Regions from separate parts of the Clostridium pacaense genome, predicted to be linked through region 2. Evidence: predicted binding sites of a transcription regulator. Region 2 holds the regulator's gene; the other holds the start of a gene.
What was found. The regulator Rex, encoded in region 2, represses fermentation and respiration genes when NADH is low (regulators of the CRP and FNR family bind a similar motif). The targets are predictions, from matches to a motif close to ATTGTTAANNNNTTAACAAT.

Region 1 (4,436 bases), on a different contig from region 2:
ACGGACAGACCGCCTCAGGCGGAACGGATGCCGCCGGAACGGACGGCGCCAAAGATGAGGGCAATAAAGGCGGCCAGGGTACGGATGGAGCCGGGAACCCGGATGATAAGACTGGTAATGGGAACAGCCAGGGAAGTGGAGGAACCACGGATGGGAGCGCTGGCCAGGGTGGCGGAACCACGGACGGGAGCGCTGGCCAGGGAAGCGGAACTACGGATGGGAAAGACAGTCAGGGAAGTGGAACCACGGGTGGAACCGCTGGCCAGGGAAGCGGGACTACCGATGGAAAAGGTAATCAGGGAAGCGGAACCACGGACGGTAACGCTGGCCAGGGAAGCGGGACTACCGATGGGAAAGGTGATCAGGGAAGCGGAACCACGGACGGAAGCGCTGGTCAGGGAAGCGGGACTACCGATGGAAAGAATAACCAGAGCGGCGGAACCACGGACGGTAAGGATAACCCAAGCAGTGGAACTACAGGCGGTAACGCTGGCCAGGCCAGCAGTTCTGCCGATGGAAAAGATAACCAGGCAAGTGGAACCACGGATGCTAAAGACAATCAGGCTGGCGGAACCACGGTAGGAAAGTCTGGTCAGGCAAGTGGAAGCCGGAGCAATAGCATCTCCAGTGCCAACGCCAGCGTTAACGCCAATAGCATCGCCAGCGCCAACACCAATAGCAGCGCCAATGCCAATGCTGGTACCATCACAGTAACAGCACTTTCCAGCGCTTCCAAATCAGGAAAAACCGCAGCCATTGAAAAACACAATGTACCCCTGGTAAGCGCCCCCGAGGTCCCGGTGGATATGCAGACGCTGATGGAACTGTTAGCTGGCAGGCAGTCCATGCTGACGGATATATCCAAAAAGAGCAGTGAGCTTTCCGGCCTCATGTCCAACCTTATGGATGATACTTCGGACTCTGCCAAATACAGTGCGGAAATCGTGGATAACCTGGATATCCTCATCGAGGATCTGACCGCGCTCCACGATTCCCTGGATGCCTATTATCCGGATTTACAGGACACCCTGGACGATTCCAAGGAACTGGTGAGCCGGACAACACAAGCGCTCAACAATGGCATCAGCACCATGACCATTGTCCAGAACACCTTAAAGGACAGCAGCGACGACTTTGACGCGGCTGCGCGTGAGAGCCTGCGGGGCAGCATGGAGCTTTTAGACAAGAGCCTGAGCATATTTGACAGCACGACCGCCATGCGCCAGGCCGGACGCACCATGAAGGATACCATTGACAATGAACTGGACAAATTCGACACGGATAACCGGTTCCTGTTCATGGATCCATCCGCGGAACGGGTTTCATTTACTTCAGATAAGAACCGGCCGCCAAAGACGCTGCAGATAGTCCTGCGGACCGATGAAATCAGTGTGGATGACGACGAGGCCAAGACCGCGGACGCAGAGGTGGCAAAGGCAAAAGAAAGCCCGCTGCGCAGGATGTGGAACGTACTGGTACAGATGTGGAAGGCGATGGTAAGCATTTTCAAAAACAGGTAGCAGGTGCAGGGGATTTCTAGTATAATGGTATCCAAAGGGGGTAGGGGATACCGTGGCTGAGATGAACAAACAGGAAAAAACCAGATATAAGCTGGCAGCCTCCATGAAGGAATGCATGAAGTCAGCTCCCGTGGATAAGATTACGGTCAAGGAGATTGTGGAGGGCTGCGGCGTTACCCGGCAGACATTTTACAGGAATTTCCTGGATAAATATGACCTGATAAACTGGTATTTTGATAAGCTGGTGCTTCAGTCCTTTGAACAGATAGGGATGGGGCACACGGTGGGCGAAAGCCTGACACAGAAGTTTGAATTCATAGTCAATGAAAAGGTGTTTTTCACGGAAGCGTTCCGCTCAGACGACAGGAATTCATTAAAAGAGCACGATTTTGAACTGATTCTCCAGTTCTATACAGACCTCCTGGCGAGGAAGGACAGCAGGGCGCTGGACCAGGAGCTGCATTTCCTTTTGGAAATGTACTGCCAGGGTTCGGTTTACATGACGGTAAAATGGGTCCTGGGAGGCATGAAGGATTCTCCCCGGGCCATGTCCGCCAAACTGGTGGATGCCATGCCGCCCAAGCTGGCAAATGTGTTTGACCGTTTAAAACTGCTGTGATTTTGGCGCGTGTCGGAATCATGGAAAAAGCGTAAACCGGTCAATGAAGCAAACTGGTAATAGTACACAATGAAAATAGTAAAGCTGCACAAAAACAGAGAAAAAGTGACAGACAGAGATGTTTGTCACTTTTATTTTTCCACTGCCGTTGTTATAATATTAACAAATGAAACAGGCAATTGCGGCGGAACATTCCGGACGCATTTTATAAGAGAAGGAGAGGTAAATCATGGCAAACAGAATTGTATTAAATGAGACATCCTATCACGGCGCAGGCGCAATCGCAGAGATTGCCAATGAGGCAAAGGCAAGAGGATTCAAGAAGGCATTTGTCTGCTCTGACCCGGACCTGATTAAGTTTAACGTAACCAGCAAGGTGACAAAGGTATTGGAGGACGCAGGCCTTGCCTATGAGATTTATTCCAATATCAAACCCAATCCCACCATTGAGAACGTACAGACAGGCGTTGCTGCATTTAAGGCTTCCGGGGCTGATTATATCATTGCCATCGGCGGAGGCTCCTCCATGGATACATCCAAGGCCATCGGCGTCATCATTACCAACCCTGAATTCGAGGATGTGAGAAGCCTGGAGGGCGTTGCACCTACCAAGAACCCATGTGTTCCAATCATTGCAGTTCCAACCACAGCCGGAACCGCGGCAGAGGTTACCATCAACTACGTAATCACGGATGTTGAGAAAAAGCGTAAATTCGTATGTGTGGATACACATGATATCCCTGTTGTTGCAGTGGTGGATCCGGAAATGATGTCCTCCATGCCAAAGGGACTGACCGCGGCAACCGGAATGGATGCGCTGACCCACGCAATCGAGGGCTACACCACCAAGGGAGCCTGGGAAATGACGGATATGTTCAATTTAAAGGCAATTGAGGTCATTGCCCGCAGCCTGCGCGATGCTGTAGAGAACAAGCCCGAGGGCAGGGAAGGTATGGCCCTTGGACAGTACCTTACCGGCATGGGATTTTCCAACTGTGGTCTGGGAATCGTCCATTCCATGGCCCATGGACTGGGGGCATTATATGATACTCCTCATGGCGTTGCCAATGCAATCATCCTTCCGACTGTCATGGAATACAATGCGCCGTGCACAGGAACCAAGTTCAGGGATATTGCTATCGCAATGGGCGTTGAAGGCGTGGAGGACATGAGCCAGGACGAGTACCGCAAGGCAGCCGTGGATGCAGTGAAGAAGCTGTCCGCAGATGTGGGCATCCCTGCTGATTTAAAGGAAATCCTTAAGCCGGAGGACGTGGACTTCCTGTCCCAGTCAGCCATGGATGACGCATGCCGTCCGGGCAATCCAAAGGATCCGACCCTGGAGGACATCAAGAACCTGTATCTGTCACTGATGTAATACCCGGACAAGGACCGGGGATTTGGAAGTCCCATATGGGGATAAGTATCAGGATAACGGATAAGACAAGTTAGATGATAAAGCGGATATGTCGCCGGCAGGGCGCTGTATCCGCTTTATTTGGATATGCTGGTCCGGGAAGGATAAATTGTATTTAACCATGAAAAATGTACATGGCAACTTCCACGGCCATGTGATACAATCTATAAAACATTCTAAATATCTGGAGGCATATATGGCATTTAAAATTACAGTTTTAAACAAAGATAATGAGATGAAGGCGTCCATGGAGGGGGCCTCACAGGCAGTCCTGGCCTGGAAAGGGGAGTATGAGGAAGGGGACAGGATTGAGTTTTGCCTGCCCGAGAAGAACCGCTTTTATATTGTGCGTGTAGACGATACAATGGATGAATCCTATATCTATGCAACGGAGGATGTATTGGCCTATGACATACCATTTGCAGAAAAAAAGACATCCTATAATCCGAAATCCTTTACAGGGGAACGTCATTACCTGACCATCCGGTATGCTGCTGACTATGAGATTAGAGCTTACAAAAACCTGGCAAAGAATGTGATGGACCAGCACGGGGAACATGGATATTATCCCCATGCCTATGCGAATGTGGAGACCAGGGGGGAAGCCGTGTTCGCTGCCCGCAACGCCATTGACGGCGTGACGGCTAACCTGTCCCATGGAAAATGGCCTTATGAGTCATGGGGAATCAACCAGCAGGATGATGCACAGATGACGCTGGACTTCGGACGTCCGGTGGATTTTGATAAGATTGTACTTTATACAAGGGCGGATTTCCCCCATGATAACTGGTGGGAAAGCGTGACCTTCACATTCTCTGATGGGACGGAGGAGACTGTCAGCCTGGAGAAGAGCGTGGAGCCGCATGTCATTCCCTTGAAG
Region 2 (4,436 bases):
CAGCATGTTGATCCTGTATACCATGTCAGCGGATTCCTGGTCCGGTTTCATGCCGATGCGGTTCATGCCCGTGTCCACTGCCAGATGGATATTGGCCTTCTTCCCCATGGCGGCTGCAACAGCCGACAGCTTTTGGGCCTCCCCGTAACGGAACATGGCCGGACGGATATCGTACTGAACCAGGTCCTCAAACCGGCTTTCATGGGTCACGCCCAGGACAAGGATCATCTTGCGTATGCCGTGGCGGCGCAGGATGATGCCTTCGTCCACGGATGCCACGGCATATCCGTCCACATACGGGTCAATGGTCCTGGCAACCGGCACTGCGCCATGTCCGTAACCGTCTGTCTTGACCACGCCGATCATGGACGTGGAAGCCGGGAGGTTTGCCTTCATGGCCTCCATATTGGCAGCCACCGCATCCAGATGGATGGCCGCATATACCCTGCTGTATGGTTTCATTTTATCTGCCTCCTGTTTTGTCTCATTCCATCGCGGGCTCCATAGCCCTCCCGATTGCATGTGCCAGATCCGATGCCAGAAGGCTGTGCTGCCCTGTCTGCCTGGCTGCCGCCTCTCCTGCCCTGCCGTGAAGGTAGACCCCCATCAGGGCGGCCTGTTCTTCCTCCATGCCAATGGCCGCGAGGCCTGCGATGATACCCGTAAGGACATCGCCGGAACCGGCCTTGGCCATGGCGCTGTTGCCGCTGGAATTAATGTAGAGCGTCCCGTCCTTGCCTGCCACCACCGTGGCAGCATCCTTAAGCACGCAGGTAATGCCGTACCGCCCCGCATATTCCAGCGCTGCCCCGGCCAGATTCTCCTTGATGGCATCGATGCCCTCCCCTGTCAGCCTGGCCATCTCCCCAAGATGGGGGGTGATTATGATGTTTTCCGTGTAGTAGGTGGTCAGGTACGGATGCCCGGCTATGGCATTGAGGCCGTCCGCATCAATGATCACAGGCACAAAGGCGCTGGTCAGTATATCCTCCACCAGGTATTCCACATATGGTTCGCTGCCAAGTCCCGGCCCCAGCACCACCACATCCGCCCAGTTCATCTGCTCCTCAATCATGCGCTTGAACTCTTCCCTGCCCGAAACCAGCTGGTCCGCCGTGTAGGTGACGATGATGGCTTCCGGCAGGCGTTCCTGAAGGATCTGGCGGTTTTCCTCCACGGTCAGGAGCTTAACCAGCCCGGCGCCGGTGCGGTAGGCAGCCAGGGCGCTGAGGTATGCGGCGCCGCACATGTTCCGCGACCCTGCTGCAATCAGCACCTTCCCAAAGGTTCCCTTATTGGAATAGGCGGGCCGGCCTGGAATAAGAGCCAGATCCTCCGGCCCGTAGGTGAAGGCGTATCCACACCCTTCCTCTGCCTCCGCCACGGCCCCAAGGGCTGTTTCCGGGAATCCGATATCGCATACCTTTACCCTGCCCGCGTATTCCCTGCCCGGATAAAGGGCTGTTCCGGTCTTCTCCCAGCCAAAGGTGACAGTGACATCCGCCTTCAGCGCAATGCCCATGACAGCCCCCGTGTCCCCATGGATTCCCGAGGGAACATCCACCGCGATGGTATGGGGAATCCTCTTTTCAGACAGCATTTCCATGCACTGTCTGTACTCCCCCTCGATGGGACGGCTTAAGCCCACGCCGAATACCGCGTCAATGAGAAGGCAGCACTCCCCATCCACTGCCCCGGTCCAGGGCCTGACCTCCATGCCCAGCCTGCGCGCAATGGATACCTGGGCCTTAAACTCCTCTGTCCCCTTTTCCAGGTTCCCCACCACGTAAATACAAGCCTGATATCCTTTCAGATAAAGCATCCTGGCCGCCGCCACGCCGTCCGCCCCGTTGTTGCCGGTGCCGCACACCGCCCAGACAGCATCCCTCTGTCCGGCCAGGGCCTCTGCCTCTTCTGCCACCCAAAGGGCCGCCCGTTCCATCAGGACCATGGACGGTATGCCTATGGTATGGATGGTATGGGCGTCCACCGCCTTCATCTGTTTTGCCGTTACCAGTGTTCTCATCCGCATTTACCTCCTGTAAAAAGCAAAGGCCGGCAAGCATAAAGAATGGCTCCTTTGCTTGCCGGCTGATTCTTACTTTGATGCTTTTCCCTCTTCCGTCTTCTGGTCGTACATGCTGCATACCCTGTATGACAGGCGCATCAGACTTTCAGACAGATGGACATTCTCCACTACCACATCATCCGGAACCACCAGATCAGTATGGGCAAAGTTCCAGATTGCCTTGATACCGGCCTGGACAAGACGGTCTGCAATCTCAGGCGCCTTTGTCTTTGGAATGGTCAGGGCCGCTATCTGAATCTCATTCTCCTTGATGTAGTGCTCCAGATCATCCACGGAGCGGATCTCAATCCCGCGGATTACCAGGCCAATCAGCTTGGGGTTAATGTCAAACATGCCCTTGATGACAAATCCACGCCTTTCGAAATTCGTATAGTTTGCAATGGCCTGCCCCAGATTGCCAGCCCCGATGATGATCAGGTTGTGCTGCTGGTCAATCCCTAAAATCTTTGCTATCTCGGCATACAGGTACTTGACGTTATAACCGTATCCCTGCTGGCCGAATCCTCCAAAATTATTAAGGTCCTGACGGATCTGTGATGCCGTTACTTTCATCCTGGCGCTAAGTTCATTGGAAGAGATGCGTTCCACACCCTCCTCAATCAGTTCACCCAGGTAGCGGTAATAGCGGGGCAATCTTGAAATTACCGCCTTTGATATCTCTTTGCGTTCCATTGTGTTCCACCTTCCCCTTACGCGTTTCTATAAATACCTAATGGTTCTATTATAAACAAGTGTCAAAAAAATGTCAAACACGTTTCAGTATGTTCTTGAAAAAATTTTCCTATTATATTATACTGGTGAAAGTATAATGTGGAAATCCCGGCGGTCTGGAGCCTTGAAAAACAGGCGGTATATGCGGGTTTCCTTCCCATATAAGCGCGTAAAGACAGCGCCCCGGTTCCCCGCCCGGATGGGGCGCCGGTGTACAATGCAAAGGAGTTTAACCATGATTTTATCATGCAGCAATATAACCAAGTCCTTCGGTGACAAACATATCTTAAAGCAGGTTTCCTTCCACCTGGAAGACCACGAAAAGGCGGCCATTGTGGGCATTAACGGCGCAGGCAAGACCACCCTTCTGAAAATCATCATCGGCGAACTGGCTGCAGACGAGGGCGTTGTGGCCCTCAGCAAGGGCTCCACCATAGGTTATCTGGCGCAGCACCAGGACCTGGACAGCGAAAGCACGATTTACGAAGCCCTTCTGGAGGTAAAGCGCCCGGTCATACAGATGGAGGAGCGGATCCGCAGCCTGGAGCTTAAGATGCATTCCGCCTCAGGCGATGCCCTGGAAGCCATGCTGGCGGAATACAGCCGCTTAAACCATGCCTTTGAACTGGCCAATGGCTATGCTTATAAAAGCGAGGTCACGGGCGTATTAAAAGGCCTTGGATTCAGCGAGGACGAATTTACCAAGCCCATCAACACCCTTTCCGGCGGTCAGAAAACCCGTGTCTCCCTGGGCAAGCTCCTGCTCACCAAGCCGGACGTACTGCTGCTTGACGAGCCGACCAACCACCTGGACATGGAGTCCATTGCCTGGCTGGAAACCTATTTGAAGGGTTATTCAGGCAGCGTGATCATCGTTGCCCATGACCGTTATTTCCTGGACCGTGTGGTTTCCAAGATTGTGGAGCTGGATAACGGCATCGGGACCATGTTCTCAGGCAATTATTCCGCCTACAGCGACAAGAAAGCCATGCTCCGGGATGCCAAAATCAGGGCATATCTAAACCAGCAGCAGGAAATCAAGCATCAGGAAGCAGTCATCACCAAGCTTAAATCCTTTAACCGTGAAAAGTCCATCCGGCGTGCAGAGAGCCGTGAAAAGATGCTGGATAAGATTGAGCGGCTGGATAAACCGGTGGAAATTGACGATTCCATGGATATACGGCTGGAGCCGGATGTAATCAGCGGCAATGATGTGCTGACGGTCAGGGAATTAAGCAAATCCTTTGACGCCCAGACCCTTTTTTCCCACGTGGATTTTGATATCAAACGCGGGGAACGGGTGGCTATCATAGGCAACAACGGAACCGGCAAGACCACCCTGTTAAAAATCATCAACGGCCTCCTGGAGGCTGACAGCGGCGAAATCCGCCTGGGTTCCAAGGTGCACATCGGTTATTACGACCAGGAACACCAGGTCCTGCACATGGACAAGACATTGTTTGAGGAGATACAGGATACCTATCCTGACATGAATAATACCCAGATCCGCAATACCCTGGCCTCCTTCCTGTTCACGGGCGATGATGTGTTCAAGCTGATCCGGGACTTAAGCGGCGGGGAACGCGGACGCGTGTCCCTGGCCAAGCTCATGCTCTCCGACGCCAACTTCCTTTTA

Region 1: the regulator Rex is predicted to act here: its motif matches at 2,287-2,306, upstream of fucO (lactaldehyde reductase).

Annotation. Positions count from the first base shown of each region.
Region 1 covers NZ_JAJFEB020000003.1:205,514-209,949, forward strand. Annotated here, with positions in the region: gene LK536_RS37035 (methyl-accepting chemotaxis protein) at 1-1,520, shown strand, start outside; gene LK536_RS37040 (TetR/AcrR family transcriptional regulator C-terminal domain-containing protein) at 1,582-2,139, shown strand; gene fucO (lactaldehyde reductase) at 2,369-3,517, shown strand; gene LK536_RS37050 (carbohydrate-binding protein) at 3,753-4,436, shown strand, end outside.
Region 2 covers NZ_JAJFEB020000001.1:402,584-407,019, forward strand. Annotated here, with positions in the region: gene alr (alanine racemase) at 1-462, opposite strand, end outside; gene LK536_RS31550 (NAD(P)H-hydrate dehydratase) at 485-2,026, opposite strand; gene LK536_RS31555 (redox-sensing transcriptional repressor Rex) at 2,099-2,761, opposite strand; gene abc-f (ribosomal protection-like ABC-F family protein) at 3,036-4,436, shown strand, end outside.